Regions from separate parts of the Streptomyces sp. NPDC045899 genome, predicted to be linked through region 3. Evidence: riboswitches for the same ligand, from Rfam matches in the RefSeq annotation. Region 3 holds a riboswitch; each other region holds the start of a gene.
The links. Region 3 has a riboswitch for thiamine pyrophosphate ahead of AC07FT_RS07520 (purine-cytosine permease family protein). Riboswitches for the same ligand answer to the same signal wherever they lie in the genome.
Positions count from the first base shown of each region.

Region 1: another riboswitch for thiamine pyrophosphate. It lies ahead of AC07FT_RS26285 (thiamine ABC transporter substrate-binding protein); the one in region 3 lies ahead of AC07FT_RS07520 (purine-cytosine permease family protein).
Region 2: another riboswitch for thiamine pyrophosphate. It lies ahead of thiO (glycine oxidase ThiO); the one in region 3 lies ahead of AC07FT_RS07520 (purine-cytosine permease family protein).

Region 1 is NZ_JBWKKP010000020.1:64,648-74,195, reverse strand. It holds gene AC07FT_RS26325 (TetR/AcrR family transcriptional regulator) at 1-473, shown strand, start outside; gene AC07FT_RS26320 (peptidoglycan DD-metalloendopeptidase family protein) at 424-1,362, opposite strand; gene rpsB (30S ribosomal protein S2) at 1,676-2,602, shown strand; gene tsf (translation elongation factor Ts) at 2,702-3,538, shown strand; gene pyrH (UMP kinase) at 3,693-4,475, shown strand; gene frr (ribosome recycling factor) at 4,580-5,137, shown strand; gene AC07FT_RS26295 (phosphatidate cytidylyltransferase) at 5,137-6,312, shown strand; gene rlmN (dual-specificity RNA methyltransferase RlmN) at 6,385-7,491, shown strand; TPP riboswitch at 7,543-7,647, shown strand; gene AC07FT_RS26285 (thiamine ABC transporter substrate-binding protein) at 7,643-8,713, shown strand; gene AC07FT_RS26280 (ABC transporter permease) at 8,827-9,548, shown strand, end outside.
Region 2 is NZ_JBWKKP010000001.1:77,143-86,690, forward strand. It holds gene AC07FT_RS00350 (hypothetical protein) at 1-631, opposite strand, end outside; gene metF (methylenetetrahydrofolate reductase [NAD(P)H]) at 669-1,589, opposite strand; gene thiE (thiamine phosphate synthase) at 1,743-2,438, opposite strand; gene AC07FT_RS00365 (Rv2175c family DNA-binding protein) at 2,524-2,889, opposite strand; gene AC07FT_RS00370 (NAD(P)/FAD-dependent oxidoreductase) at 3,016-4,197, opposite strand; TPP riboswitch at 4,427-4,540, shown strand; gene thiO (glycine oxidase ThiO) at 4,532-5,734, shown strand; gene thiS (sulfur carrier protein ThiS) at 5,731-5,931, shown strand; gene AC07FT_RS00385 (thiazole synthase) at 5,935-6,780, shown strand; gene AC07FT_RS00390 (SRPBCC domain-containing protein) at 7,151-7,609, shown strand; gene pknB (Stk1 family PASTA domain-containing Ser/Thr kinase) at 7,699-9,548, shown strand, end outside.
Region 3 is NZ_JBWKKP010000004.1:135,483-145,030, reverse strand. It holds gene AC07FT_RS07535 (type A2 lanthipeptide) at 183-398, opposite strand; gene AC07FT_RS07530 (MXAN_6230/SCO0854 family RING domain-containing protein) at 1,053-3,671, opposite strand; gene AC07FT_RS07525 (YwqG family protein) at 3,923-4,798, shown strand; TPP riboswitch at 4,885-4,978, shown strand; gene AC07FT_RS07520 (purine-cytosine permease family protein) at 4,970-6,409, shown strand; gene thiM (hydroxyethylthiazole kinase) at 6,454-7,266, shown strand; gene thiE (thiamine phosphate synthase) at 7,263-8,009, shown strand; gene crtI (phytoene desaturase family protein) at 8,202-9,548, shown strand, end outside.

The DNA of each region.
Region 1 (9,548 bases), on a different contig from region 3:
TCCCCGCCCTCGCCGAGCGCACGGGCCTCGCGCGGTCCTCCGTCTATGAATACTTCCGCTCCCGCGCGGCCGTGGTCGAGGAGCTGTGCGCCGTCGACTTCCCGGTCTGGGCCGCCGAGGTCGAGGCCGCCATGGAGCGGGCCGACACCCCCGAAGTGAAGATCGAAGCGTATGTCCGACAGCAGCTGGCGCTCGTCGGCGACCGCCGCCACCGGGCCGTGGTGGCCATCTCGGCCGGTGAGCTGGACGCCGGAGCCCGGGAGAAGATCCGCGCCGCGCACGGTGGGCTGATCGCCATGGTGGTCGAGGCCCTCGGCGCCCTGGGCCACCAGCAGCCCCGGCTGACGGCCATGCTCCTCCAGGGGGTCGTGGACGCGGCGGTCCGCCGTATCGAGCTCGGCGCGGCCGAGGACCCCGAGGCGATCACTGAGGCCGCGGTCGCCATGGCCCTGAACGGCGTCGCCCGCCACTGACCCGCGCGGCCGCGCGGCGGCCCGCCCGTACCCCGCTGCGGCGTCCGTCGCCTGGCCGCAGACGGCAGTGGGCCCAGGCGGAGGCCGCGGCCAGGAGTGTGGCCGGCAGGAGGCCGGCCCATCCGGCGGGGGAGATCGCCGCGGCGGGCGCCGGGGCGTCCGGGACGCCGAACACCGGAAGCAGACGGGACGGCCCGCCGCGCAGCATCCACGGCGGCAGCAGCGACAGCGGGTCGAGATAGCGGTCCCCGCGCCGCAGCCCCCAGTGCAGACAGCCTTCCGGACAGTGGAAGGGCCCCGGCCGCACCACCCCGACCACCTGTCCGGCCGCGACGCGCTCGCCCTTCTTCACCAGCGCGCGCACCGGCTCATAGGTCGTCCGCAGGGGAGGTGTGCCGGTCCCGGACAGTTCGATGGTGAGCACCTCGCGGCCCGCGACCGGACCGGCGAACGTCACGCGCCCCGCGGCCGCCGCCCGCACCCGCTGCCCCGCGCGCGCCGCGAGATCGACACCGCGGTGCCCGGCGGCCCACGGCACCGGAGGTGGCCGCCAGCCCCTCAGTACGGTGGGCCGCGCCGCTCCCGGACCGTCCACCGGCCACGCCCGCCCGCCCTCACCGTGATCATCGGCGGGCCCGTCCCGCCCCGGAGCGTGGTCGGCGGGAACCGCTCGCCCGAGACCACTCCCCGGCGTCCCGTGCCCGGCCGGGGCGGCCACCGAATCCGAGCCCGAATCCGAGCCCGAATCCCAGCCCGAATCCGAGCCCGAATCCGCGACCGCTCCCGGCCCCATCGCCCTCCCCGGCGCCGGGCCGGAGGCGGCCGCCGCCGCGGGCCACCACATCAGGACGCACAGGGCGAGCGCCCACCACACCACAAGCCTTCGCATGCCTCCCACCGTGTCCCGGGAACCCGGATCGGGTGGATCATGGATCGGATCCGGGTACTACTCACTGGTTGTGGACAGCGCCGTCACCCGGCACCGCACCGGTCCCGTACACTTCTTATGGCGATCCGGGTCACCGGATCGACTTCGCACGCCCCGCCACCGGTGCCCCGATCTCCCATCGGACAGCACGGCGGCCGCGCCCCTCGGTCCTCGGACGAGCCCCTCAAGGCCCCGTCCGTGGCAGGCGCGCCGGGGCGTCAGGCGCGGCGGCCGCCCGGTCACCGCGGAACCGAGTACCTCAAGGAGTACGGCCATGGCCGTCGTCACGATGCGGGAGCTGCTGGAGAGCGGCGTCCACTTCGGGCACCAGACCCGCCGCTGGAACCCGAAGATGAAGCGCTTCATCTTCACCGAGCGCAACGGCATCTACATCATCGACCTGCTCCAGTCGCTGTCGTACATCGACCGCGCCTACGAGTTCGTCAAGGAGACCGTCGCGCACGGCGGCTCCATCATGTTCGTCGGCACGAAGAAGCAGGCGCAGGAGGCCATCGCCGAGCAGGCGACCCGCGTCGGCATGCCGTACGTCAACCAGCGCTGGCTGGGCGGCATGCTCACCAACTTCTCGACCGTCTACAAGCGTCTGCAGCGCCTGAAGGAGCTCGAGCAGATCGACTTCGAGGATGTGGCCGCCTCCGGCCTCACCAAGAAGGAGCTCCTGGTCCTCTCCCGCGAGAAGGCCAAGCTGGAGAAGACCCTCGGCGGTATCCGCGAGATGCAGAAGGTGCCGAGCGCCGTCTGGATCGTGGACACCAAGAAGGAGCACATCGCCGTCGGTGAGGCGCGCAAGCTCCGGATCCCGGTCGTCGCGATCCTCGACACCAACTGCGACCCCGACGAGGTCGACTACAAGATCCCGGGCAACGACGACGCGATCCGCTCCGTCACCCTGCTCACCCGCGTGATCGCCGACGCCGTCGCCGAGGGCCTCATCGCCCGCTCCGGCGTCGCCACCGGTGACGAGAAGGCCGACAAGGCCGCGGGCGAGCCGCTGGCCGAGTGGGAGCGTGACCTGCTCGAGGGCGAGAAGAAGGCCGACGAGCCCGAGGCTGCCAAGCCGGCCGAGGCCGCCGGCGAGGAGCCGGCCGAGGCTGCCGCCGACAAGCCCGCCGAGGCTGCCGCCGAGAAGCCGGCCGAGGCTGCTGCCGAGACCCCGGCCGCGGGCGCCGAGCAGGGCTGATCCACGCAGACGGTGTACGACGGCGGGGGATGGTGCGCAGGCGCCGCCCCCGCCGTTCACCCGTAGAGCTTTCGACTTTCGAGAAGAGATTCACAGATCATGGCGAACTTCACCGCCGCTGACGTCAAGAAGCTCCGTGAGCTGACCGGCGCCGGCATGATGGACTGCAAGAAGGCGCTGGACGAGGCCGAGGGCAACGTCGACAAGGCCGTCGAGATCCTGCGCGTCAAGGGCCAGAAGGGCGTGGCCAAGCGCGAGAGCCGCAGCGCCGAGAACGGTGCCGTCGTCTCCCTGATCGCCGACGACAAGACCTCCGGCGTCCTGGTCGAGCTGAAGTGCGAGACCGACTTCGTGGCCAAGGGCGACAAGTTCGTCGCCGTCGCCGACGCGATCGCCGCGCACGTCGCCAAGACCTCCCCGGCCGACCTGGAGACGCTGCTCGCCTCCGAGATCGAGTCCGGCAAGACCGTCCAGGCGTTCGTGGACGAGGCCAACGCCACCCTCGGCGAGAAGATCGTCCTCGACCGCTTCGCGCAGTTCTCCGGCGGCTACGTCGCCGCGTACATGCACCGCACCAGCCCGGACCTGCCCCCGCAGGTCGGCGTCCTGGTCGAGCTGGACAAGGAGAACGCCGAGGTCGCCAAGGACATCGCGCAGCACATCGCCGCCTTCGCGCCGAAGTTCCTCAGCCGCGACGCGATCTCCGCCGAGACCGTCGAGAACGAGCGCCGGGTCGCCGAGGCCACCGCTCGCGAGGAGGGCAAGCCCGAGGCCGCCCTGCCGAAGATCGTCGAGGGTCGCGTCACCGGCTTCTTCAAGGAGAACGTCCTGGTCGACCAGGCGTTCGCCAAGGACAACAAGAAGACCGTCCAGAAGGTTCTGGACGAGGCCGGTGTCTCGCTGAAGCGCTTCGCCCGTTTCCGCGTCGGCGTCTGAGCCGAGCAGCGAATGACCGGCGACCCCGATAGGGTCGTAGGCAGCCAACCGTCAACCGGTCGGCCGCAGATGTGACGAGGAGGCCATTGCCGCAGAGGTCGTACCAGGACCGTCCGGCAATGGCCTTCTTCGTATGTGCACGAGGAGATCTCCAATGAATCACGGCGCGGACGCCAAACAGGCCGCCGACGACAAGCACGCGCGCGGCACAGCCCCACATGGCCGGTTCCTGCTGAAGCTGTCCGGCGAGGCGTTCGCCGGAGGCGGGGGACTCGGTGTCGACCCCGATGTCGTGCACGCCATCGCGCGCGAGGTGGCCGCCGTGGTCCGGGACGGCGCGGAGATCGCGATCGTCATCGGCGGCGGCAACTTCTTCCGCGGGGCGGAGCTCCAGCAGCGCGGGATGGACCGGGCGCGCTCGGACTACATGGGCATGCTCGGCACGGTCATGAACTGCCTGGCGCTCCAGGACTTCCTGGAGAAGGAGGGCATCGACTCCCGGGTCCAGACCGCCATCACCATGGGCCAGGTCGCGGAGCCGTACATTCCGCTGCGGGCGGTGCGCCACCTGGAGAAGGGGCGCGTGGTCATCTTCGGCGCGGGCATGGGCATGCCGTACTTCTCCACGGACACCACCGCCGCCCAGCGCGCCCTGGAGATCGACGCCGAAGCCCTGCTCATGGGCAAGAACGGGGTCGACGGGGTCTATGACTCCGACCCGGCCCGCAATCCGGACGCGGTGAAGTTCGACGCGCTGGAGTACGGCGAGGTGATCACCCGCGATCTCAAGGTCGCCGACGCCACCGCGATCACCCTGTGCCGCGACAACAAGCTGCCGATCCTGGTGTTCGAACTCCTTGCCGAGGGCAACATCGCGCGTGCGGTGAAGGGTGAGAAGATCGGCACGCTCGTGAGCGACCAGGGCTCCCGGGCCTGACGGCTCGAACGGGGGATGGACAACGGCCTGCCGGTCGGACACCGTGCAGGAGAAGACGCACGCAGGGGCGAGGCTCTGCCTACGGATAACACCAGGAGCAAGTGGTGATCGAAGAGATCCTCCTCGAGGCCGAGGAGAAGATGGAGAAGGCCGTTGTGGTCGCCAAGGAGGACTTCGCCGCGATCCGCACCGGGCGTGCGCACCCGGCGATGTTCAACAAGATCGTGGCGGACTACTACGGTGCGCTGACGCCGATCAACCAGCTGGCGTCGTTCTCGGTGCCGGAGCCGCGGATGGCCGTGGTGACCCCGTTCGACAAGAGCGCGCTGCGCAACATCGAGCAGGCGATCCGCGACTCCGACCTTGGCGTCAACCCCAGCAACGACGGCAATATCATCCGGGTGGTGTTCCCGGAGCTCACCGAGCAGCGCCGCAAGGAGTTCATCAAGGTCGCCAAGGGCAAGGGCGAGGACGCGAAGATCTCGATCCGCAGCGTCCGCCGCAAGGCCAAGGAGTCCATCGACAAGCTGATCAAGGACGGCGAGGTCGGCGAGGACGAGGGCCGGCGCGCCGAGAAGGAGCTCGACGACACCACCGCGAAGTACGTCGCGCAGGTGGATGAGCTGCTCAAGCACAAGGAAGCCGAGCTGCTCGAGGTCTGATGAACGACTCTTCCTGGGGGGCCCCGCCGCGCGCCGGACTCTGGGGTCCCGCCGATCAGGGCACCTCCCCCGGCTACGGCTGGGAGGTGCCCCCTTCTTCGGCGGGTCCCGTGCACGAGGTGGGCGAAGCGGCGCACACTCGCCCCATGCCCACCGTGCCGCACGCAGGCGGCGAACCCGGCGATGCCGCCGACCGTGACCGGGGGGCCGCCGGACCGGGCGGTCCCCTCTTCCGCGACGAGCGGGAGCGGCGGCCCGGCCCCGGGCAGCCCGCCGGGCGTCCTCCGACGCCTTCCGGCCCCGCACCCGATCCGGCGCGCTCCGACGGCGCGCGGAGCACCGGTGGCGGGCAGGCGAAGAAGAGCGCGGGCCGGAACCTGCGTGCCGCGATAGGGGTGGGCGTCGGCCTCGGTGTGGTCATCGTGGCCTCGCTCTTCATCTACAAGCCCGTGTTCATCGGCGTCATAGCGGTCGCCGTGGTCGTCGGGCTCTGGGAGCTGACCTCACGGCTGGCCGAGCGCAAGGACATCCGGGTGCCGCTCGCGCCGCTCGCCGTCGGCGGCGTCGCCATGGTCGTCGCGGGATATGTGCGCGGCGCCCAGGGCGCCTGGGTGGCGGTGGCGCTCACGGCCCTCGCGGTGCTGGTGTGGCGGATGACCGAACCGCCGGACAACTACCTCAGGGACGTCACGGCCGGTGTCTTCGCCGCCTTCTACGTACCGTTCCTCGCCACCTTCGTGGCCCTCATGCTCGACACCGACGACGGTGCGTGGCGGGTGCTCATCTTCCTGCTGCTGACCGTGGTGAGCGACACCGGCGCCTACGCGGTCGGCTGGCGCTTCGGCAAGCATCCGCTCGCGCCGCGGATCAGCCCGGGGAAGACCCGTGAGGGGCTGATGGGCGCGGTGGCGTTCGCCATGGTCGCGGGCGCGCTGTGCATGCAGTTCCTGATCGACGGCGGCGCGTGGTGGCAGGGGCTGCTGCTCGGCCTGGCCGTCGCGGTCAGCGCGACCCTCGGTGACCTCGGTGAATCCATGATCAAGCGCGATCTGGGCATCAAGGACATGGGCAAGCTGCTGCCCGGCCACGGCGGGATCATGGACCGGCTGGATTCGCTGCTGCCCACCGCGCCGGTGGTGTGGCTGCTGCTGGTGATCTTCGTCGGCGGAGGCTGACCGCCCCCGCCGAGCGGCCCCGCGCCCCGGGCGGCGCGGGGCCCTTCGTACGTCTGCGACACTGGGTGAACCATGCCTAAGCCCGGAGAACTCACTTTCGTCGCGCCGCGCGGGGCCAAGAAGCCCCCGCGGCACCTTGCCGACCTCACCCCCGCCGAGCGCCGCGAGGCCGTCTCGGCCCTGGGGGAGAAGCCCTTCCGGGCCGGTCAGGTGTCGCGCCACTACTTCGCGCGGTACACCGACGATCCGGCCCAGTGGACGGACATCCCCGCCGCCTCGCGCGAGAAGCTGGCCGGCGAGCTGCTCCCGGAACTGATGAGCGTGGTGCGTCACATCAGCTGTGACGACGACACGACCCGCAAGACCCTGTGGCGGCTGTTCGACGGCACGCTCGTGGAGTCCGTGCTGATGCGCTACCCGGACCGGGTCACCATGTGCATCAGCTCACAGGCGGGCTGCGGGATGAACTGCCCGTTCTGCGCCACCGGCCAGGCGGGTCTGGACCGCAATCTGTCCACCGCCGAGATCGTGCACCAGATCGTCGACGGGATGCGGGCCCTGCGGGACGGTGAGATCCCCGGCGGTCCGGCCCGGCTGTCCAACATCGTCTTCATGGGCATGGGCGAGCCGCTGGCCAACTACAACCGGGTGGTCGGTGCCATCCGCAGGCTCACCGACCCCGAGCCGGACGGTCTTGGCCTGTCCCAGCGCGGGATCACCGTCTCCACCGTCGGGCTGGTTCCGGCGATGCTGCGCTTCGCCGACGAGGGCTTCAAGTGCCGGCTCGCGGTCTCCCTGCACGCCCCCGACGACGAGCTGCGCGACACCCTCGTTCCGGTCAACACCCGCTGGAAGGTCCGCGAGGTCCTGGACGCCGCGTGGGAGTACGCGGAGAAGTCCGGCCGCCGGATCTCCATCGAGTACGCCCTGATCAAGGACATCAACGATCAGGCGTGGCGGGCCGATCTGCTCGGGCGGCTGCTCAAGGGCCGCCGGGTGCACGTCAACCTCATCCCGCTCAACCCCACGCCCGGCTCCAAGTGGACGGCCTCCCGTCCCGAGGACGAGAAGGCGTTCGTGGCGGCCCTGGAGGCGCACGGTGTGCCGGTGACCGTCCGGGACACCCGGGGGCAGGAGATCGACGGGGCCTGCGGGCAGCTGGCGGCCACGGAGCGCTGAACGGCGGCTGATACGGTGCCTTCGCGAAACATCGCACCGTCGTACAAATGAACATTCCGACAGGGGAGCGCCCAGGGCGCTGAGAGTGCGGCACGGCCGCAGACCCTCGGACCTGATCCGGGTCATACCGGCGTAGGGAGTCAGCATCAGCATGAACAGCCACCTCCGGCGTGCCATCGGCACGGCCCTCCTCGGTTCGCTCGGCCTCATAGCCCTCGCGGGCTGCGGTGAGGACTCCGGGGGCTCCGGCGGCGCCGATTCCAAGACCGTCACCCTGGTCTCGCACAACTCCTTCGCGGTCTCCAAGGCGGTGCTCGCGGAGTTCACCGAGAAGACCGGCTACAAGGTGCGCAGACAGACCGGCGGCGACGCGGGCTCGGCCGTCAACCAGGCCATCCTGTCCAAGGACCACCCGCAGGGCGATGTCTTCTTCGGTGTCGACAACACCCTGCTCTCCCGCGCCCTCGACCACGACCTGTTCACGCCGTACCGGGCCAAGGGCCTGGACAAGGTCCCGGCCGCGTTCCAGCTGGACGCCGGCCGGCACCGTGTCACCCCGGTCGACTACGGCGACATCTGCGTCAACTACGACCGCGCGTACTTCGCCGAGAAGAAGCTGGCGCCGCCGCGGACCTTCGCGGACCTCACCAAGCCCGCCTACAAGAACCTGCTGGTCACCGAGAACGCGGCCACGTCCTCCCCCGGACTCGGCTTCCTGCTCGGCACCGCCGCCCGGTACGGCGACGAGGGCTGGAAGGGCTACTGGAAGAAGCTGCGGGCCAACGGGGTCGAGGTCGTCGACGGCTGGGAGCAGGCGTACTTCGACCGCTTCTCCGGCGGTGGCAAGGGCGACAAGCCGCTCGTCGTCTCCTACGCGTCCAGCCCGCCCGCCGGGGTGGCGGACCTCAAGACCAAGCCCGCCAAGGCTCCGACCGGGGTGGCCACGGGAACCTGTTTCCGGCAGGTGGAATTCGCCGGGCTGCTGAACGGCGCGTCCAACACCAAGGGCGGCAAGGCGCTGCTGGACTTCCTGCTGAGCAAGCGGTTCCAGGGGGACGTCCCGCTGAGCATGTACGTCAACCCGGCGCGCGAGGACGTCAAGCTGCCGGAGCTCTTCGCCCGGTACGGGGTCGAGATCGCCGACCCGGCGACCCTCTCCCCGCAGAAGATCGCCAAGAACCGTGAGCCGTGGGTCAAGGCATGGTCCTCGCTCGTCCTGTAGGAACCGGCCCCGAGAAGACCGCCGGGGGCACCGGGAGCGCCGGGGCCGCCGGGGAGTCCCGGGAGGACAGGCCGCCGCGCGATCCGCGCGGTGCGGCGCTGCGGCTGGCCCTGATGGCCGTGCCCCTCGCCTTTTTCGGGATCTTCTTCGCCTATCCGGTGGCCGCCATCGTCACCCGGGGCCTGCGCACCGACGGCCGGTGGCGGTTCGGCCGGATCCCGGAGGTGGTGAGCGACCCGGCCGTGGTGGACGTCCTGTGGTTCACCGCCTGGCAGGCCGCCGCCTCCACCGCCCTCACCCTGCTGATCGCCCTTCCCGGCGCGTATGTCTTCGCCCGCTTCGCCTTCCCCGGCAAGGGGCTGCTGCGCGCCGTGGTCACCGTGCCGTTCGTCCTGCCGACCGTCGTCGTCGGCTCCGCGTTCCTGGCGCTGCTGGGCCGTGGCGGACTGCTGGACGAGCTGTGGGGGGTGCGGCTGGACACCTCGGTCTGGGCGATCCTCCTCGCCCACGTCTTCTTCAACTACGCCGTGGTGGTACGGACCGTGGGCGGGCTGTGGGCCCAGCTCGACCCGCGCCAGGAGGAGGCCGCGCGGATGCTCGGCGCGAGCCGTCTGAGCGCATGGCGGCGGGTCACCCTGCCCGCGCTGGCGCCCGCCGTGGCCGCCGCCGCCCTGATGGTCTTCCTCTTCACCTTCACCTCCTTCGGGGTGGTGCAGATCCTCGGCGGCCCGCACTACGCCACCTTGGAGGTGGCGATCTACCGGGAGACGGCGCAGCTGCTCGACCTGCCGACCGCGGCCGTGCTCAGCCTCGTCCAGTTCGCCGCGGTCGGCGG
Region 2 (9,548 bases), on a different contig from region 3:
CGCCCTGCTGACCCTGCGGGGCCTGCTGCTGGCCCATCTGACCCATCTGGCCCGCGTCGGCGTACGCGCCCTGGCCGTAGGCGTGGCCCTGGCCGGTGTCCTGTGAGCCATAGCCGCCGTAGGTCTCGTAGGCGCTGTAGCCGTCGTCGGCGCCCCCGCCGTACGCCGCCGCCCCGGCGGGCTGGGAGGGCGCGAAGGGCGAGGCATCGTCGTAGACGCCGTACTCACCGGTGTCGTCGGGCATCGGCTCGGGCCGGTAGGTGGGCGGTTCCATGGGGGCGACCGGGACGTCCTCCAGGTCCGAGACCTGGAGGATCGGCTCCGGCTCGGGCGGTCCGGCACGCTCCTCGTCCCGGCCCCGGCTCAGCCCCGGCAGTCCGCCGCGCAGCGCCCACCCGGCCGCGAAGCCGCGCCGGAACGAGAGGGTCACATAGGTCTGGCCGGTCGCGAAGGCGACCGCGCCGATCACGATCACCAGTACGGACGGGACGAGCACCCCGGCCACCACGCCGAGGAAGCCGACGAACGCCAGCAGCCGCCAGCGCAGCCGCGCCTTGTACTGCAGCAGGACCTCGCCCAGCAGCCACAGCGCGACGATCCCGAACGCGATGTAGAGGACCGTCCAGCCCATGCCCGCCCCTCTCAGTGCGGCCGCCCGTCGGCTGCCGTTACGAGGACCGCTGATGCAGTCCCAGGTTCTCGTAGATTTCCAGCGTCGCCGTGGAGTGGTTCAGGGTAATGAAGTGCAGCCCGGGGATCTCCTCGGCCATCAACCGCGCACACAGCTCGGTGGCGTAGTCGATCCCGATCGAGCGTACAGCGGCGGCGTCGTCCTTGACGGCCAGGATCCTCTCCGCGAGCTCGGGCGGGAAAGCCGCATTGCTGAGCTTGGCGAACCGCTCGATCTGCCGCACGTTCGTGACCGGCATGATTTCAGGGATGATGGGCGTCGTACAGCCCGCTGCGGCCACTCGGTCGCGCAGCCGCAGATAGTCCTCCGGGTAGAAGAACATCTGCGTGATGGCGAAGTCGGCGCCCGCCCGGCACTTGTCCACGAAGTGGCGGACATCGGTGTCCCAGTCCGCGGAGCGGGGGTGCATCTCGGGGAAGGCCGCGACGCCCACGCAGAAGTCGCCCGACTCCTTGATCAGCCGGACCAGCTCGATGGCGAAGTCCAGGCCCTCGGGGTGCCGGACCCACTCCCCCAGCGGATCGCCCGGCGGGTCGCCGCGCAGCGCGAGCATGTTCCGGATCCCGGCGTCGGCGTACTGGCCGATGATGTTGCGCAGCTCGGCGCGGGAGTGGCTGACCGCGGTCAGATGGGCGACGGGGGTCAGGGTGGTGTCGGTCGCGATGCGCTCGGTGGCGCGCACCGTGCCCTCGCGGGAGGAGCCGCCGGCGCCGTACGTCACGGAGACGAAGGTCGGCGAGACGGCCTCCAGCCGGCGGATGGCGTTCCACAGCGTGTGCTCACCCTTCGCCGTCTTGGGGGCGAAGAACTCGAAGGAGTACGACTGCTCGCCCGACGCGAGCAGATCACGCACGGTCCGCGCGCGATCGGTCCTGGTGGAAGCGGTGCCTAGGGCCATATTGGGAAGGTTAGCCAGCGGGGTGGACCACGCCCACCCGAGAGGCCGATATTTACCTTTTGCCGGGGGCGCGTCCCGCAGTGCGGACACCCCCGCCGTCCGCCCTCACCTGCGTCGCAGCCCAGGAGCGGCCGTCCGGTCCGCCCGGTGGAACTATGCCGCCCGGATCCGCTTGGCCAGCCCCGCCGCCGCCTCCGCCGGGTCGTCGGCGGCGGTGATCGCCCGGACCACCACGATCCGGCGCGCCCCCGCCTCCAGCGCCTCGTCCAGGTTGGACGCGTCGATACCGCCGATGGCGAACCAGGGGCGGGCCGGGCGCAGCGCGGCCGTGTACCGCACCAGCGACAGCCCCGGGGCGGGGCGGCCCGGCTTGGTGGGGGTGGGCCAGCAGGGGCCGGTGCAGAAGTAGTCCACACCGGGCTGGGAGACCGCCGCGTCCACCTCCGCCTCGGCATGGGTGGAGCGGCCGATCAGCACGTCCCGGCCGAGGATCGCGCGGGCAGCCGGAACCGGGAGGTCGCCCTGGCCCAGGTGGAGGACATCGGCGCCGATGGCGTGGGCGACGTCCGCGCGGTCGTTGACGGCCAGCAGGGTGCCATGGCGGCGGCACGCCTCGGCGAGCACGGCCAAGTGGTCCAGTTCCTCGGCCGCCTCCATGCCCTTGTCACGGAGCTGGACGATGTCCACCCCGGAGGAGAGCACGGCGTCCAGGAACTCCGGCAGGTCGCCCTGGCGCTTCCGGGCGTCGGTGCACAGGTACAGCCGGGCGTCGGCGAGCTTCTCCCGGACGGAGCCGGCGGACGCGGACGGGCCGGCGGAGGTGCCGGTGGACGGGCTGGTGGCGGCCATGGGTGTGGCGGGTCCCCCCGGGTCGGCGGCGTACGGGCGGGATCCATGCCCCGCCCGTACGCCGAGGTGATGATGCGGAACGCGGTCAGACGGCCAGGGCCTGCGCCCGGCGCTTCACTTCCGTGCCGCGGTTCTCGGTCAGGGCCCGCGCCGGGGTGCCGGGCAGGGTCGGGTCAGGGGTGAAAAGCCACTCCAGCATCTCTTCGTCACTGAAGCCGTCGTCCTTCAGAAGCGTCAAGGTCCCCACGAGGCCCTTGACGACCTTGCCGTCACCGATGAACTCCTCGGGCACCTGGAGGACCCGGTTCTCGCCGCGGCGCACCGCGATCAGCTGGCCTTCCTTGACCAGCTGCCGGACGCGGGTCACCTCGACACCGAGCTTCTCGGCGGCGTCGGGGAGCGTGAGCCAGGCGGGGACGAGAGCATCGATCTTTGCGTCAATCTCGGTCACGGGAACAAGCCTGCCATCTGGGACTGACAGTGGGTAGCCGGGTGTCCGCCGTGCGGGCCGCACCGCCCGTCCCGCACGGCCCCCGCCCCCCGTCACGCCCCGCGCCGGCGGGACGCACGGGAACGGTCAGGAAACGGCGGACTTCAGCGGCACCGAGGGGTCCGTGGCCCGGGTCCGGTCCAGCCGGGCGCCGCGTTCGATCAGCTTGCGGCCCTGGGCCAGATCGCGCGGACGGCCGACGGCCAGCAGGGCGACCAGCGCCCCGTCCCGCAGCCAGCAGACCGCCCAGGACGCCCCGGCCGGATCGCCCCGCCACACCAGTTCGTCGGCCTCCTCGTGGTGACCCGCGTACTGGATGAACCGCCCGAACTGCTCGGACCAGAAGTAGGGCACCGGGTCGTAGACCGCGACGCCGGTGTGGGCGGCGGTCCGGCTGCCCACGACGTTGGCGGCGACCGTGCGCGGCCCCTGGAGCGCGTTGTCCCAGTGGTGCACCAGCAGCCGGGTGCCGTAGCGCGCGGAGGGGAAGGACGCGCAGTCGCCGACCGCGTAGACGTCCTCCACCGAGGTGCGCAGCCGTTCGTCGGCGGCGACGGACCGGTCGTCCGCCAGTTCCACGCCGGAGCCCGTGAGCCAGCCCGTGGCGGGCCGCGCCCCGATCCCCACCACCACCGCGCCCGCCCGCAGCCGGGTGCCGTCGCCGAGCAGCAGCCCGGTCTCGTCCACGCCGTCCACCCGCGCGCCGGTGACCAGGGTGGCGCCGTAGTCCGCGTACCAGCCGGCCATCGGCGCGGCCACCTCGGCCGGGAGGGCGCCCGCCAGCGGCCGGTCGGCGGCCTCGACGACGGTGACCGCGCAGCCCGCCTCCCGGGCGGCGGTGGCGAACTCCGCGCCGATCCAGCCCGCCCCCACCACCACGATCTCGTGCTGCCGGGCGAGCACCGGGCGCAGCCGCTCGGCGTCGTCCAGGGTGCGCAGCAGGTGGACGCCGGGAACGCCCTCGCTGCCGGGCAGGGCCACCGGCTCCGCGCCGGTGGCGAGCACCACGACGTCGTAGGGCACCGGTCCGGACTCGGTCTCCAGCCGCTTCGCCCCGGCCTCCAGCGCGGAGACCGTCACCCCGAGCCGCAGCTCGATGCCGAGGGCCTGGAAGTCCACGTCGAACGCGGACCCTTCGGCCTTGCCGAGCAGCACGGCCTTGGACAGCGGGGGCCGGTCGTACGGCTGGTGGGGTTCGGCCCCCAGCAGCAGGATCTCCCCGGCCCAGCCCTCCTCGCGCAGCGCGACGGCGGTCTGCACCCCCGCCATGCCCGCGCCGACGATCACCACGCGCTGCCCGCTGCCCACCGTGGACGCCGTCCTCGTCGTCTCATCGCTCACACGATCACTGTATGGCGGTACGCGGGGCGCACCGCAGAGCGCGGGGCGAGATCTCCCTTACAAGATCGGCGCGGGGATGGGCGGGTTGCCGCCGTGATTCCCGGCTCGTCCGGTTCGCCCTTCCGGGCCCTTCGGGGCTCGTACTAGGGTGGCGCCACAGAGCACTCGCGGGAGTTCGGACGCACCGGGCTGAGAGGGAGGCTGGGACGGCCTCCGACCGTACGAACCTGATCCGGGTCATGCCGGCGAAGGGAGAGGCAGTATGCCCATGCGCGCATCGGTCACCGGGGGGACCTCGTACGACGCCCTGGTCATCGGGGGCGGCACCATCGGTCTGGTCACCGCCTGGCGGGCGGCCCAGCGCGGGCTGCGCACCGCGCTCGTGGACCCGGCACCGGGCGGCGGGGCGGCCATGGTGGCGGCCGGGATGCTGGGATCCGTCGGCGAGTTCCAGTACGGCGAGCACGCGCTGCTGGATCTCAACCTCGCCTCCGCGGCCCGCTATCCGGAGTTCGTGGCGGAGGTGGAGGAGGCGGGCGGCCAGGAGGTCGGCTACCGCGCCTGCGGCACGCTCATGGTGGCGCTCGACGCCGACGACCGCGCCCATCTGCGCGACCTCCACGAACGGCACCAGCGCCACGGGCTGCCCGTGGAGTGGCTCACCGGACGCGAATGCCGCCGTCTGGAGCCGATGCTGGCCCCCGGCGTCCGCGGCGGGATGCGCATCGACGGCGACCACCAGGTGGATCCGCGGCGGCTGACGGCGGCCCTGCTGCGCGCCTGCCAACGGGCCGGGGTGGTCCTCCACCGTGTCCTGGCCGAGCGGCTGACGGTCGGCGGGGGCCGCGCCACGGGCGCCGAGCTGGCCGACGGCACCCGGCTGTCCGCCGGGCAGACCGTCCTGGCCGCCGGGAGCCGGAGCGCGCGGCTGGCGGGCGTGCCCCCGGAGGTGCTGCCGCCGGTGCGTCCGGTCAAGGGCCAGGTGCTGCGGCTGACCGTGCCCGCCCCCTGCCGGCCGTTCCTGTCCCGGGTGGTGCGGGCCGTGGTGCGCGGCACCGACGTCTACCTCGTCCCGCGGCTCGACGGCGAGCTGGTGATCGGCGCCACCTCCGAGGAGTCCGGCTGGGACACCACGGTCACCGCGGGCGGGGTCTACGAGCTGCTGCGCGACGCCCATGAGTTGATCCCCGGCATCACCGAACTGCCGCTCGTGGAGAGCTGTGCCGGGCTGCGCCCCGGCTCCCCCGACAACGGCCCCTTCCTCGGGCCGACCGCGCTGCCGGGGCTCCAGCTGGCCACCGGCCACTTCCGCAACGGCGTCCTTCTCACCCCGGTCACGGGCGATGTCATGGCCGAGGCGCTGACCGGCGGAGAACTCCCGCCGGTGGCGCGCGCGTTCACCCCGCACCGGTTCGACGGCGCCGCCCGGTCCCCGATCACCGCACCACAGGAGCAGCCCGCATGACCGTCTCCGTCAACGGGGAACCCCGCGAGATCACCGAGGGCACCACCCTCGACCTGCTGGTGGCCACCCTCACCCGGGCGCCCTCGGGCGTCGCCGCGGCCGTCAACGAGACGGTGGTGCCGCGCGGCCAGTGGCCGCTGACGGCGCTGGGCGAGGGCGACCGCGTCGAGGTCCTCACCGCGGTCCAGGGAGGCTGAGCCATGACCACCACCACGAGGGACACCGCGGCCGCCGGGAACGGGGCCGCCGCGCCCGCCGCCGACCCGCTGACCATCGCCGGGACCGCGTTCGGCTCCCGGCTGATCATGGGCACCGGCGGGGCGCCCAGTCTGGAGATCCTGGAGCGCGCCCTGCTCGCCTCCGGGACCGAGCTGACGACCGTGGCCATGCGGCGTCTCGACCCCACGGTGCAGGGTTCGGTGCTCTCCGTACTGGACCGGCACGGCATCCGCCCGCTGCCCAACACCGCGGGCTGTTTCACCTCGGGCGAGGCCGTGCTGACCGCGCGGCTGGCCCGGGAGGCGCTGGGCACGGACTGGGTGAAGCTGGAGGTGGTGGCCGATGAGCGCACCCTCCTCCCCGACCCCGTGGAGCTGCTGGACGCCGCCGAGACCCTGGTGGACGACGGTTTCACGGTGCTGCCGTACACCAGTGACGACCCGGTGCTCGCCCGGAAGCTGGAGGACGTGGGCTGCGCCGCGATCATGCCGCTGGGCTCGCCCATCGGCTCCGGCCTCGGCATCCGCAATCCGCATAACTTCGAGCTGATCGTCGAGCGGGCCACCGTGCCGGTGATCCTCGACGCGGGCGCGGGCACCGCCTCGGACGCCTCGCTCGCGATGGAGCTGGGCTGTGCCGCGGTGATGCTCGCCTCGGCCGTGACACGGGCCCGGGAGCCCGCCCTGATGGCGGCGGCGATGCGGCACGCGGTGGAGGCGGGGCGGCTGGCCCGCCGGGCGGGCCGGATCCCGCGCCGCCACTTCGCGGAGGCGTCGTCCCCGGCGGAGGGCAGGGCCGCGCTGGACCCGGAGCGGCCCGCCTTCTAGGGAGCCGGGCCCCGGCGTCGTGATGCGGCCGGGCCCGCGACCGCCGGACCTGCCGCGCGGGGCACCCCCGGACGGAGTCCGGGGGAAGGACCCGCCCGGACCGGCCGCGCCACAGCGGCACCGCCCAGCGGTAGCCGGGGGCAGCCGTGCCAGGGCGGGCGAGCGGGACGGACCCCGGCTGACGCGGCACCGCTACCGCGTCACGCGGACCGGACCGGGTCGGCCCCGCGGTGTCGGTGCCGACGGCGGGCCGTGTGGCTCGCGTCGCCGGGGCGGGAGCGAGCCACACGGCCCGGCCGGGCCCTCCCCGGCGGCTCGTCGCGTCATGGGCACGGCGCCCCGCCTACCGTGGAAGCCGGAGGTGGTCGCCGTGACCGTGACCGTGGCCGACCAGATCGAGCGCGAGGTGTACATCGCCGCGCCCGTCGACCGGGTGTGGCGGGTGCTGACGACGCCCGAGCACATCCGCGCCTGGTACGCCTTCGGGGGCTGTGAACTGGAGCTGCGCCCCGGCGGCATCCTCCGCTTCCGCTGGGACGAGCACGGCGAGTTCCACGGCCGGGTGGAGAAGGCGGTACCGGACGCCCTCTTCCGCTTCCGGCTGGCCCGGGAACCGGACCGCCCCGGCACCGAGGCGGGCGACGCCACCCTGGTGGAGTTCCGGATCGCCCCGGAGGGCGAGGGCACCCGGCTCCGCCTGACGGAATCCGGGATCCGCGCCCTGGACGTGTCCGAGGAGGCCAGGGCACGGCACGCCGAGTACGCCGCCCTGGCCTGGACCTCGGCCCTGGAGGAGCTGGCCGCCCTGGCCGCCGCGTCGCACAACTGACCCACAGGTGTCACCGTTCGGCTTCAAACCGGGCCCCACCCCAGGTGGGCGTGATGACCGCCCCGGGACGGTCCGTAAACTGCTCTCTCGTGGATACGACGCTCCAGGACCCCCTTGTCGGGCAGGTGCTCGACGGCCGCTACCGCGTGGAGGCCCGCATCGCCGTGGGCGGGATGGCGACGGTCTACCGCGCCGTCGACACCCGGCTCGACCGTGTCATCGCCCTGAAGGTGATGCACCAGAGCCTCGCCACCGACGCCGCCTTCGTCGAGCGCTTCATCCGCGAGGCGAAATCCGTCGCCAGACTCGCGCACTCCAACGTGGTCGGCGTGTACGACCAGGGCACCGACGGTGTGCACGTCTACCTGGCGATGGAGTACGTCGCGGGCTGCACGCTGCGCGACGTACTGCGCGAGCGCGGGGCCCTCCAGCCGCGCGCCGCGCTCGACATCCTGGAGCCGGTGCTCGCCGCGCTCGGCGCGGCCCACCGGGCCGGATTCGTCCACCGCGACATGAAGCCCGAGAACGTGCTGATCGGGGACGACGGCCGGGTCAAGGTCGCCGACTTCGGCCTGGTGCGGGCGGTGGACACCAACACCAGCGCCTCCACCGGCAGCGTCCTGGGCACCGTCTCCTACCTCGCGCCCGAGCAGATAGAGAACGGCACCGCCGATCCGCGGGCCGATGTCTACGCCTGTGGCGTGGTGCTCTACGAGATGCTGACCGGCTCCAAGCCGCACGGCGGCAGCACCCCGGCCCAGATCCTCTACCAGCACCTCAACGAGGACGTCCCGCCGCCGTCCGTACTCGCTCCCGAGGTGGCGTCCGAGCTGGACGCCCTGGTGGCCTCCGCCACCGCGCGCGAGATCGCGCTGCGCCCCGCCGACGCCGTCGCGCTGCTCGGCCAGGCCCGCTCGGCCCGTGCCGCACTGACCAATGCCCAGCTCGACGCGGTTCCGCCGGAGGCCAGGGACGCGGGCGGGGACAGCGGTGCGGAGAACCGTACGACGGTGATCCCGCGGCCCGCCGCCGGAGCGGCCGATCAGGACCAGCTCCACCGCACCAGCCGGCTGGACCTGCCGCAGGACCCGCCCGGGCGGCGCGGACGCGGCAGCCGGGGCAACCGCGGCGGCCGGGGAGGCGGGCGGATGCCGCGGCGCGGGATCGTGACGATCGTCGCCGCGGTGCTGCTGGCCCTCGGGATCGGCGCCGGGGTCTGGTACATCAACTCCGGTCAGTTCACCAAGGTCCCGCCGGTGCTGAAGATGAGCCGGTCGGCGGCCGAGAAGAAGCTGGACGGCGCCGGTCTGGAGGTGAAGGTCGTCACCGAGTACAGCGATGTGGTCGACCGGAACCACGTCATCAGCACCAAGCCCGGCGTGGGCGCGCGCATCCGTGACAACGGCACCGTGACGATCACCGTCTCCGCGGGCCCGGAGCGGGCCGAGGTGCCCAATGTGGTCGGCACCCGTCTCTCCGAGGCGAAGAAGAAGATCGCCGACCAGGGGCTCTCGGTGGGCCGGATCACCAAGCGGTTCAGCGACGAGACACCGCAGGGGACCGTGCTGTCCACCAGCCCTCGTGAGGGCTCCGTACGCCGCCCGAACACCCCGGTGGCGATCGTGGTCAGCAACGGGCCCGAGATCGACATCCCGGATGTCGTCGGCGACACGATCGGCGACGCCACCTCCGCGCTGGAGGACGAGGGCTTCAAGGTGAAGCTCGCCAAGCAGCGGGTCTTCTCCGACGAGGACAAGAGCGCCGTCGCCCGGCAGAGCCCCGGGAGCGACGCGACGGGCGCCAAGGGCGACACCGTGACCCTGACGCTCTCCAAGGGCCAGCAGATGATCGAGGTGCCGGACGTCGAGGGCATGAGCATCGACGACGCCACCACCGAGCTGGAGGACGCGGGCTTCGAGGTCGACGTCGACAAGCCGCT
Region 3 (9,548 bases):
CGCCGCGGCGGTCCGCCGGCAGGGCACCGGTGGACCGCCGAATGCCCCGGACCAGGCGGGCCCGGGGCACGGGGCCGGTCGTACGGCGGCGCCGTCCGACCGGAGGTGCCGCGCTCGGCGGCACCGTGAGGCGAGGTGAGGTCGCCTCAGAGGTGAGATCGCCTCAGGGGGTGAGGGTCGCCTCAGAGGGCACCGACGGTGCCGACGATGCCGGTGGTGTTCAGGCCGGTGAGGCCGTCCACCGTGCCGGTGGCGGTGCCGACCACGCCGGTGACCGGGGCGGTGACGGCGTCGACGGTGCCGAGGGTGTCGGTGACCGTGGCACCCAGCCCGCCGGCCACGTTGTCCAGCTCAGCGTCGGAGATCTCCTGGGTCGCGACCTTGGGTGCGTTGTTCATTATTGCGTCTCCCTTGGATAAATAATCTCGAAATGAGCTTTCAGCGGCCCGCGGTTGCCGAATGACTCGGCCCCCGCAGAACAACCACAGGATTCCGGGGTCCGGGATCCTGAGAACGCCTCAGCGCGAAAGGATGTAACCACGCCCGCACAGTGGGCTGCGAATCAGACATCGCGCGGAACCGTGCATTCCGCCACGTTCCGATCACGGGGAACACACATCCGCCCACGCGGTGACCGGCCTTTCTTCACACCGTCGTCACGCTCGCCCTGCACACCCGGGCTGACCTCGCCGGACATCCCCGCGATCACGGGCGAAGCCCCCATCCGGGCCCCGGATCCACGACCCGGCACAGGCGGTGCTCAGGCCATCTGTGGAATAGGTGTGCCGATCGCTTGAAGACTGGACGACCTGTACTCGAATTCCTCATCCCGCACAGATCGGGAATGCGACATGTGCGACGGGGAGCCGATATCGCGACTGAATTCCGCCCATCCCGCCGATCGGTGTGCGTTATGACAACTGCACCCTCGGGCCGTTGCCCCACCGAAAGGCCGGGAATTCCCCCGGAATGGACATAGGGCGCATGAGTACGACGAAGCTCATGACTTCGGGCGGGGCGCGGCGACGCGCCCCGCCCGGGGCCGCCGGCGCTCAGTCGGCCGTCGGGCCGCTGTGCGCAAGGGAGTTGACCACATCGGAGGCGGTGAGCAGGCGCACCGCCGCCGCGTCCAGCCCCGCCGGGTGCAGTGCGTACACCGGGCAGCCGGCGGGCAGCGGGACGTCCCCGCGGACGAGGAACGCCGCGCCGATCCTGGAGGGATCCTGACCGATGTCACCGGCCGACGGGTCGTGGTCCGGTGCGCCGATACGTCCCGCGAAGGCGAGGACGTCCTCACCCGCACGGCGGCGGTACGGAGTGACCGAACCGTCGGTGTGGCGCAGCAGCACGGTGGTGGCACGGGCCGCGGTCTGCCAGACGGCGAGTTCACCGAGCTCGACCCGGGCACCCGAGGTGAACAGACCGGTCAGGCTCCTGCCGAGGGCGGCCAGCACCTGGACGTGCCGGTGGACGGCGTGACCGGTGCCGGACAGGCCCTGGACCACGTCGAGCCACCGCATCGTGCGCCCGGGGATGTCCAGCACCAGCGGTACCGAACTGCCGGCGGGGGACGTCAGGTCGAAGCGCTGCTCGACGGCGCGGGGGTCGAAGACCGGCCCCTTGTCGCCCGGCTCGTCGCGCACCATGAAACCGGCGAACGCCTCGGGCAGTTCGTCGAACGGCACGGCGTTGTAGGAGAACACCGCGGCGACGGCGTAGCGCACACCCGCCCGCTCCAGCTCGTCCAGATCCAGGTCGAGGAACTCCGAGGCGCCGTCCGGGGCCGGGGCGCTGGTGCGGTCCCCGGAGTGGACGGCACCGCTGTGGCGGAGTCGGGTGTAGTCGCAGGTGCCGACGTGCTCCCACGCCCCGTTGAACAGCGCGAGCGACAGGTCCAGATCGGTCCGGCCGGACTCCTCGCTCTCCATCCAGTGCAGGAACAGCCGCAGCGTGCGGCCGGGGGTGAGGGGACGCTCGCTGCCGCGCGGCAGGGTCACCAGGGCCCGCGAGGCGGTCCGCTCCGCGAACGGCGCCACGATGCCGTCCAGATCGGCGTCGACCACGGCCACGTCGAGCGGGCCGAGGGCGGCGGCGCGGCGCAGCACCTCCTCGGTCAGCGCGGTGATGGCCGCCTCGACCGCGTGGCCGGCCGGTATGTCCCGCTCGTCGTCGGCCAGATACGCCTTGGCCTGGGGACCCTTGGGGAAGAACACCCGCTCGCCGGTGGGCTGCCGCCGGGAGCGCAGCGCGCCGAGCGCGGACAGCAGCACCGCGGGCGACACCCGGGTGGCCGCCGTGGGCAGCGCGGACAGCACCGGTCCGGTGTCCTCACCGGCCAGCCGCAGCAGGTGGTCCAGACGGCGCAGCAGTTCGCCGGGGCGCTGGGTGAGCAGTGCGGTGGCACGGCGGTGGTCACCCTCGGCGAGCGCGGTCTCCACCCGCCCGCCCCAGGTGCGCACCCGCGGCCGGTCGCCGCCGGTGTCGACCGCGGTCAGGGGCTCGGCGGCGGTACGCAGGGCGTCGCCGAACCGGTCGTCGGACAGCCGGGTGTTCCGCAGGGCCGCCACCGCGAGCGCGGCGCGCGGGAAGCGGCCCGCGTACTCGAAGGGGTGCAGCGCGTGGGCCGCGGGGATCCACAGCGCGCGGTGGCGCCGCATATCGGCCACGGCGAGGGCGGGGTCGAGCGCGTCCAGCGCGCCCAGCAGGGCCCGGCGCACCGGCCGCGGCACCGGCGCCAGCCGCGGCACCTCCACCAGACCCGGGTCACCGCCGGACCACACGATGAGCAGCCGCAGGATGTCGGTGGCGGTGTCCAGCCGGGCCGCCACCTCGGGCAGCACCGCTGCGCGCGTCCCGGGCGCGCGCAGCAGCCACGCCAGGACCCGCGCCTTGGTCTCGCGTCCGGGCAGCGCGGCGGGCAGCCAGTCCAGGTCCGCCCGGCCGCAGACCTCGAGCAGCGCCTCCAGGTCATCGGCGTCCTGCGGGGACAGCGCGGCGGTACGGCCCAGCAGCCGGCCGGTCTCCTCGCGGACGGCGCGCCGGCGGTCCGCCAGATCGCCGCCGAGGGCCAGGACGCGCAGCCGCTCGGGCAGCGCGCGGTGGCGTCCGGCTTCGGCCCGCGGCGGGGCCGGGAGCAGGAACGGATCGTCGGCGGAGAGGGCGCGGTGGCAGATCGGGCAGGCGGCGAAGTCCGATCCGTCGAAGCACCGGCGGCACACCAGATGCGCACACGGCGAGACGGCGTGGACGGTGCCCTCGCCTTCGCACAGGACGCACGGCTGCCGCGGGTGCTGTGTCAGCAGGGCCAGCACCCGCTCCACGTAGAACACCGTGGTGTCGTACGGCGTGGAGTCGGGGAACTTCCGGAAGAGCGGGGTGTGCTCGCGGTCGGCCCCCAGCGCCCGGTCGATATCGGCGAGCAGGGTGCGTCCGGTGACGGCCATCGCCGTCGGTCCGCCCGCGGTCAGGGCCTCGCGCAGCGGCGCGGACAGCACATAGCCGCGGTCGAGGAGGTCGGCCTCGAGCAGGGTCACGCCGGCGAGGACGTCCGGGGACACCGGTCCGGAGCCGTCGCGGGCGGGCAGGTACACCGCGCCCCGCCGGGTGAGCAGCACCTCGGCGACGCTGCGGAGTCCGGTCCGGGCACCTGTGGTCCGGGTGGTGGTGGTCATGCTGGATCCCCCTTGTCCGACGGCCACCGCCGTCGGAAAAACAGCCGCGCCCGCCGGTCGGGGCGGGCGCGGCGTGAAGCCTTGGAGCGGGCGGAAGTTCGGTGCGCTCGTTGTCGTAGTAATCGAGTGAGAAGGAAGCACACCTGAGAGCCGCCCGCTGATCCAGAACGTACCAAGTCCGGTGCGCGGTTCGCAGATCTTTTCCAGGAGCCGGTGCGGGTCTGTCGGTGTCCCCGGTCACCATGGTGCGCATGGACACCCAGGAGAACACCGCGCCCGACGCCCTGCGCACGCTGGCCCGCACCCATCTGTCCCCGGAGCTGGCCGACCGCTGGACGGGACTGCTGCGCCCCGCCGCACACCTGGTGGCGGCCGGTCCGGGCGATCCGGTGGTCGGCCGGCTCGGCGGTCTGCCCCGGCTGCCCGAGGACGTCGAGTGGCCCGTCTGGGAAGGCTACGGTCCGCTGTCGTTCGTGGCCGTGGTCGACTGTGCCGCGCTGCCCGTGGACGAACTGGACATTCCGCTGCGCCCCGAGGGCAGCCTGGCCTTCTTCTACCTCGAGGACGAGGAGTGCGAGGCGGTGGTGGACACCTGTGATCCGGACACCTGGGCGGGTGCGCGGCTGCTGCATCTGCCGCCCGGGACCGACGGTTTCCCCGAGCGGCCCGCTCCCGAGGGGCTCACCCCTTACCCGGCCGTACCCCTGACCGTCCGGGTGGCGCCGAGCCCCCCGGACTCCGAATCGACCGTACTGAGCCGGGAGTTCGGGCTCGGCGCGCTGTCCGTCAGGGAGCGTTACGGCCATCCGGTGCGCGATGACGCCTTCATGGAGGCGCTGTGGGACCACCAGAGCGGCGCCGCGCACCAGATCGGCGGGCACGCCCAGTGCGTCCAGGGCGCCGTGGAGATCACGGTGGCCAAGGCGGTGCTGGGCGACGACGTCGACTGGGACGATCCGCGCGTCGAGGAGGAGGCGGCGCGATGGGTGCTGCTGGCCCAGTTCGACTCCGACGAGGACACCGGGATGATGTGGGCCGACGACGGTGTCCTGTACTGGCTGATCCGTCCCGAGGACCTCGCCGCGGGCCGTTTCGACCGGGCGATGTTCACCTGGCAGTGCGGCTGACGCGCCGCCGTACCGGGCGGCGGCGGACCGCTGACGTGCGGCCTCCGGACGGGGGCCGCCGGGTGAGGGGTTCCGCTGGGCCCGCCTTACCGGACACGGGGTGCCCCTGCGGGGGCTGAGATCACACCCGTCGAACCTGAACCAGTTAGCACTGGCGGAGGGATGTCACCCATGTCACTGCCGCATGCCCCCGGCGAGCCGGCCGTATCCGGCCCCGTCTCCGTCCACGACGGACGGATGCCCGCCGCACCCGGCGATCTGCGGGTCGAGGCCCGCGGTATCGCGCCCGTGCCCGAGACCCACCGCTACGGCGGGCCGGGACGCCTGTTCACCGTGTGGTTCGCCCCGAACCTGACCATGACCGGTGTGTTCACCGGCACCGTCGGTATCGCCCTGGGCCTGGACTTCGCCACCGCGCTCACCGCGGTGGTGCTGGGCACGCTCCTGGGCGCCCTGCCCACCGCGTATCTGGGGACCTGGGGGAGCCAGACCGGGGCCGGACAGCTGCCGCTGGCACGGCTGGCCTTCGGCCGGGCCGTCGCGGTGCCCGGTGTCCTCCAGTGGCTCTCCTCGGTCGCCTGGGACGCGCTCATCGGCCTGTTCGGCGGTGACGCGCTGGCCCGGCTGTGCGGCTGGCCGTTCTGGCTGGGTGTGCTGGTGATGATGGCCGCCCAGGGAGCGCTCGGGGTGCTGGGCTACGAGGCCATCCACCGGATGCAGACGGTGATGACGTTCGTGCTCGCCGCCGCCTTCCTCGCGCTCGCGGTGAAGCTGGCGGACAGTGCGGACCCGGCCACCACCGGTGCCGCCCAGGGCGCCGACCGCGCCGGTGCGTTCGTCCTGACCAGCACGATCGCCCTGAGTCTCGCACTGTCGTGGGCGCCGTACGCCAGTGACTTCAGCCGCTATCTGCCGCGCGCCACCTCACGGGCGCGGATGTTCTGGTGCACCCTCCTCGGCGTCACCCTCTCCTTCGTGGCGGTGCAGGCGCTGGGACTGTGGGGCGCCTCGGTGCTCACCGACCAGACGGCCCGGGGCGTGGACGAGGCGCTGGGCGGTGGCACACCGGGCGCGCTCGGACTGCTGGCCGTGGCGCTGGCCGCGCTGTGCAGCAACGCCATGAACGACTACAGCGGCTCACTGGCCCTGCAGACCGTCGGGGTGCGGATCCCGCGTCCGCTCGCGGCCGCCCTCGCCGCCGTACTCGGCTTCCCGCTGGTGCTGTGGATGCACGCCGCGGACACCACCGCCCGCTTCCAGAACGTGCTGCTGTTCGTCGGCTACTGGATCCCCGGCTTCGTCGCCGTGGTGAGCGTCGACTGGTTCGCCCGGGCGCGGACCCGCGGTGGTACCCCCGTCGACCTGGCCACCGAGAACGCCCGGCCGCAGCCCTGGTGGCCCGCGGTCCTGGCCTTCGCCGCCGCCTTCGCCGCGGCGGTACCGTTCATGGACACCACCCTGTACACGGGTCCGGTGGCCGAGGCGCTGCACGGCGCCGACCTCGCCTACTACACGGCCTTCCTCGCGGCACTTCTGGTCTACGCACCGCTCAGACTGCGCCGCCACGCGCCCGCCCCGGCCTCCCGCCACCCCGGCCCGATACCGGAGTGAGCCTGCGCCGCCCCGTCCCGACCCCGTTTCCGGAGCGTTCCCCCATGGCCCCTTCCGCCGTCCCCGAGCACACCGCCTTCGCCGCGCACGCCCTCGCCCGGGTGCGGGAGACCACCCCGCTGGTGCAGTGTCTGACCAACGCGGTCGTCACCGGTTTCACCGCGAACGCGCTGCTGGCCCTCGGTGCCTCCCCTGCCATGGTGGACATCCCCGGGGAGGCCGGTCCGTTCGCCGGGGTCGCCTCGGGGGTGCTGGTCAACCTGGGTACCCCGCACGCCGAGCAGCGCACCGCCATGACCGAGGCGGCGCGGGCGGCCGGAGCGGCCGGGACCCCGTGGGTGCTGGATCCGGTGGCCGTCGGCGCACTGCCGGTGCGCACCGGACTGGCGCGGCGGCTGCTGGAGCTGCGGCCCACCGTGATCCGGGGCAACGCCTCCGAGATCATCGCCTTGGCGGACGGCGGTGACGGCGGCCGCGGGGTGGACTCCGCGCACGAGGTGGAGGCCGCCCGGCGGGCCGCCGGGGAACTGGCCCGCGCCACCGGTGGAGTGGTCGCGGTGTCCGGTCCGGTGGACGTGGTCACCGACGGCACCCGGCACGCCCGGATCGCCAACGGGGACGCGCTGCTGACCCGGGTGACCGGCGGCGGCTGTGCGCTGGGCGCGGTCATGGCGGCGTTCGCGGCGGTGGACGGGGACCGGTTCGCCACCACCGTGGCTGCGGTGGCCGCGTACACCGTGGCCGCCGAGCGTGCCGCCCCGGAGGCGTCCGGCCCGGGGAGCTTCGCGGTGGCGTTCCTGGACGCCCTGGCCGCGCTGGAGCCGTCGGAGCTCACCGCGCGGGCGGCGATCTCATGAGTACCTCCCGGAATCCGTCCGCCGGGACGGGGCCGTCCGCCGGGGCGCCGCCGGTGGATCTGTCGGTGTATCTGGTCACCGACACCGCCCAGTGCGCGGCCCGCGGCCGGAGCGTGGCCGACACCGTGGCCCGTGCCGTGGCCGGGGGTGTCACCGCGGTGCAGGTACGGGAGAAGGACGCGGACGGCGGGGACTTCCTGCGCACGGTACTGGAGGTGGCGGCCGTCCTCCCCGAGCCGGTGGCGCTGATGGTCAACGACCGCGTGGACGTGTTCCTGGCCGCACGGGCCGCCGGGGCCCGGGTGACGGGTGTCCACGTGGGCCAGTCGGACCTGCCCGTCGCCGCCGTACGGGAGTTGATCGGCCAGGAGGCGGTGCTCGGGCTGAGCACGGCCACACCCGAGGAGGTGCGGGCGGCGGCCGGGGAGCCCGCACGCGTCGACCACCTGGGCATCGGCGCCCTGCGCGCCACCCGTACCAAGACCGACGCGCCGCCCGCCCTCGGCCACGACGGCTTCGCGCGGCTGGTCCGGCTCGGTCCGCTGCCCGCCGTCGCCATCGGCGGAGTCACCCCCGCCGACCTGCCGCGGCTGCGGACCGCCGGGGCGGCGGGAGCCGCCGTGGTCTCCGGGGTGTGCGCGGCCGAGGACCCCCGTTCGGCCGCGGCGGCCTACGCCCAGGCGTGGCGGAACACCACACCGGTTGGGCCGAAGGAGTGCCGGGGCGACACGGACACCCGCTGAGCGGGCACCCCTCCTGATGCGACGGCGCGCCGGACGGTGCGCCCGTCGGAGGTGTCGGATGTGGCGGACCGCCCGGGGCGGCTGCCGCCACCGGGCCGCTCAGAGAGGAAGCGCCATGCGCCGCAGCGCGGGAGAACGGAGTCCGGCCACCGTCGTGGACGCGGAGGTGGCCGCGCCCGGAGGCGGCGGCCGATGAGGACCGTCGGCGGACGCACCGACCACGTCGTGGTGGTCGGTGCGGGTCTGTCGGGGCTCGCGGCCACCCTCCATCTGCTGGGCGCCGGACGCCGGGTGACCGTGGTGGAACGGGCGGCCCTGCCCGGCGGACGGGCCGGGCGCACCGAACGCGGCGGCTACCGGATGGACACCGGCCCGACCGTGCTGACCATGCCGCACCTGATCGAGGAGGCGCTCGCCGCCGTCGGCGACCGGCTCGCCGACCGGCTGGAGCTGATCGGGCTGCACCCGGCCTACCGCGCCCGTTTCGCCGACGGTGAGCACCTCGATGTCCACACCGGCGCCGACGCCATGGAGGCGGAGGTCCGCCGGTTCGCGGGCGCCCGCGAGGCACGGGGCTACCGGCGGCTGCGGACGTGGCTGGAGCGGCTCTACGCGGTCCAGATGCGCCGTTTCATCGACACCAACTACGACTCCCCCTGGCAGCTCCTCCACCCCGATCTGGCCCGGCTCGCCGCCCTCGGCGGTTTCGGACGGCTCGACGCGCGGCTCGGCCGCTTCCTCCAAGACGAGCGGGTGCGCCGGGTGTTCAGCTTCCAGGCGCTCTACGTCGGGGTGCCGCCCGCGCGGGCACTGGCCGCGTACGCGGTCATCGCGTACATGGACACGGTGGCCGGGGTGTACTTCCCGCGCGGCGGTGTGCACGCCCTGCCGACCGCGCTGGCCGACTCCGCCGCCGACGCGGGTGCCGAACTGCGCTACCACCACCGGGTCACCCGGCTGGAGCGCACCGGGGACCGCGTGACCGCCGTCCTGACCGACCAGGGCCGCATCCCCTGTGACGCGGTGGTCCTCACCCCCGATCTGCCGGTGTCCTACGGGCTGTTGGGGCGGCGGCCACGCCGCCCGCTGCGGCTGCGCCACGCCCCGTCGGCGGTGGTGCTGCACGCGGGCACCGACCGCACCTGGCCCGATCTGGCGCACCACACCCTCTCCTTCGGTGCCGCGTGGCGCGGCACCTTCGACGAAATCACCCGCACGGGGCGGACGATGACCGATCCGTCCCTGCTGATCACCCGCCCGACCACCCACGATCCCGGTCTCGCCCCGCCCGGCCGCCATCTGCACTACATCCTCGCGCCGTGCCCCAACACCGAGACCGGGCCCGGTCCGCGGGCGTGGCGGGAGCTGGCGCCCCGCTACCGGGATGGTCTGCTGACCGAACTGGAGCGCCGCGGGCTGACCGGGATCGGTGCAGCCATCGAGGAGGAGTGCCTGGTCACCCCGGCCGACTGGACGGCCGAGGGGCATGCGGCGGGCACTCCGTTCTCCGCCGCGCACACCTTCGCGCAGACCGGCCCG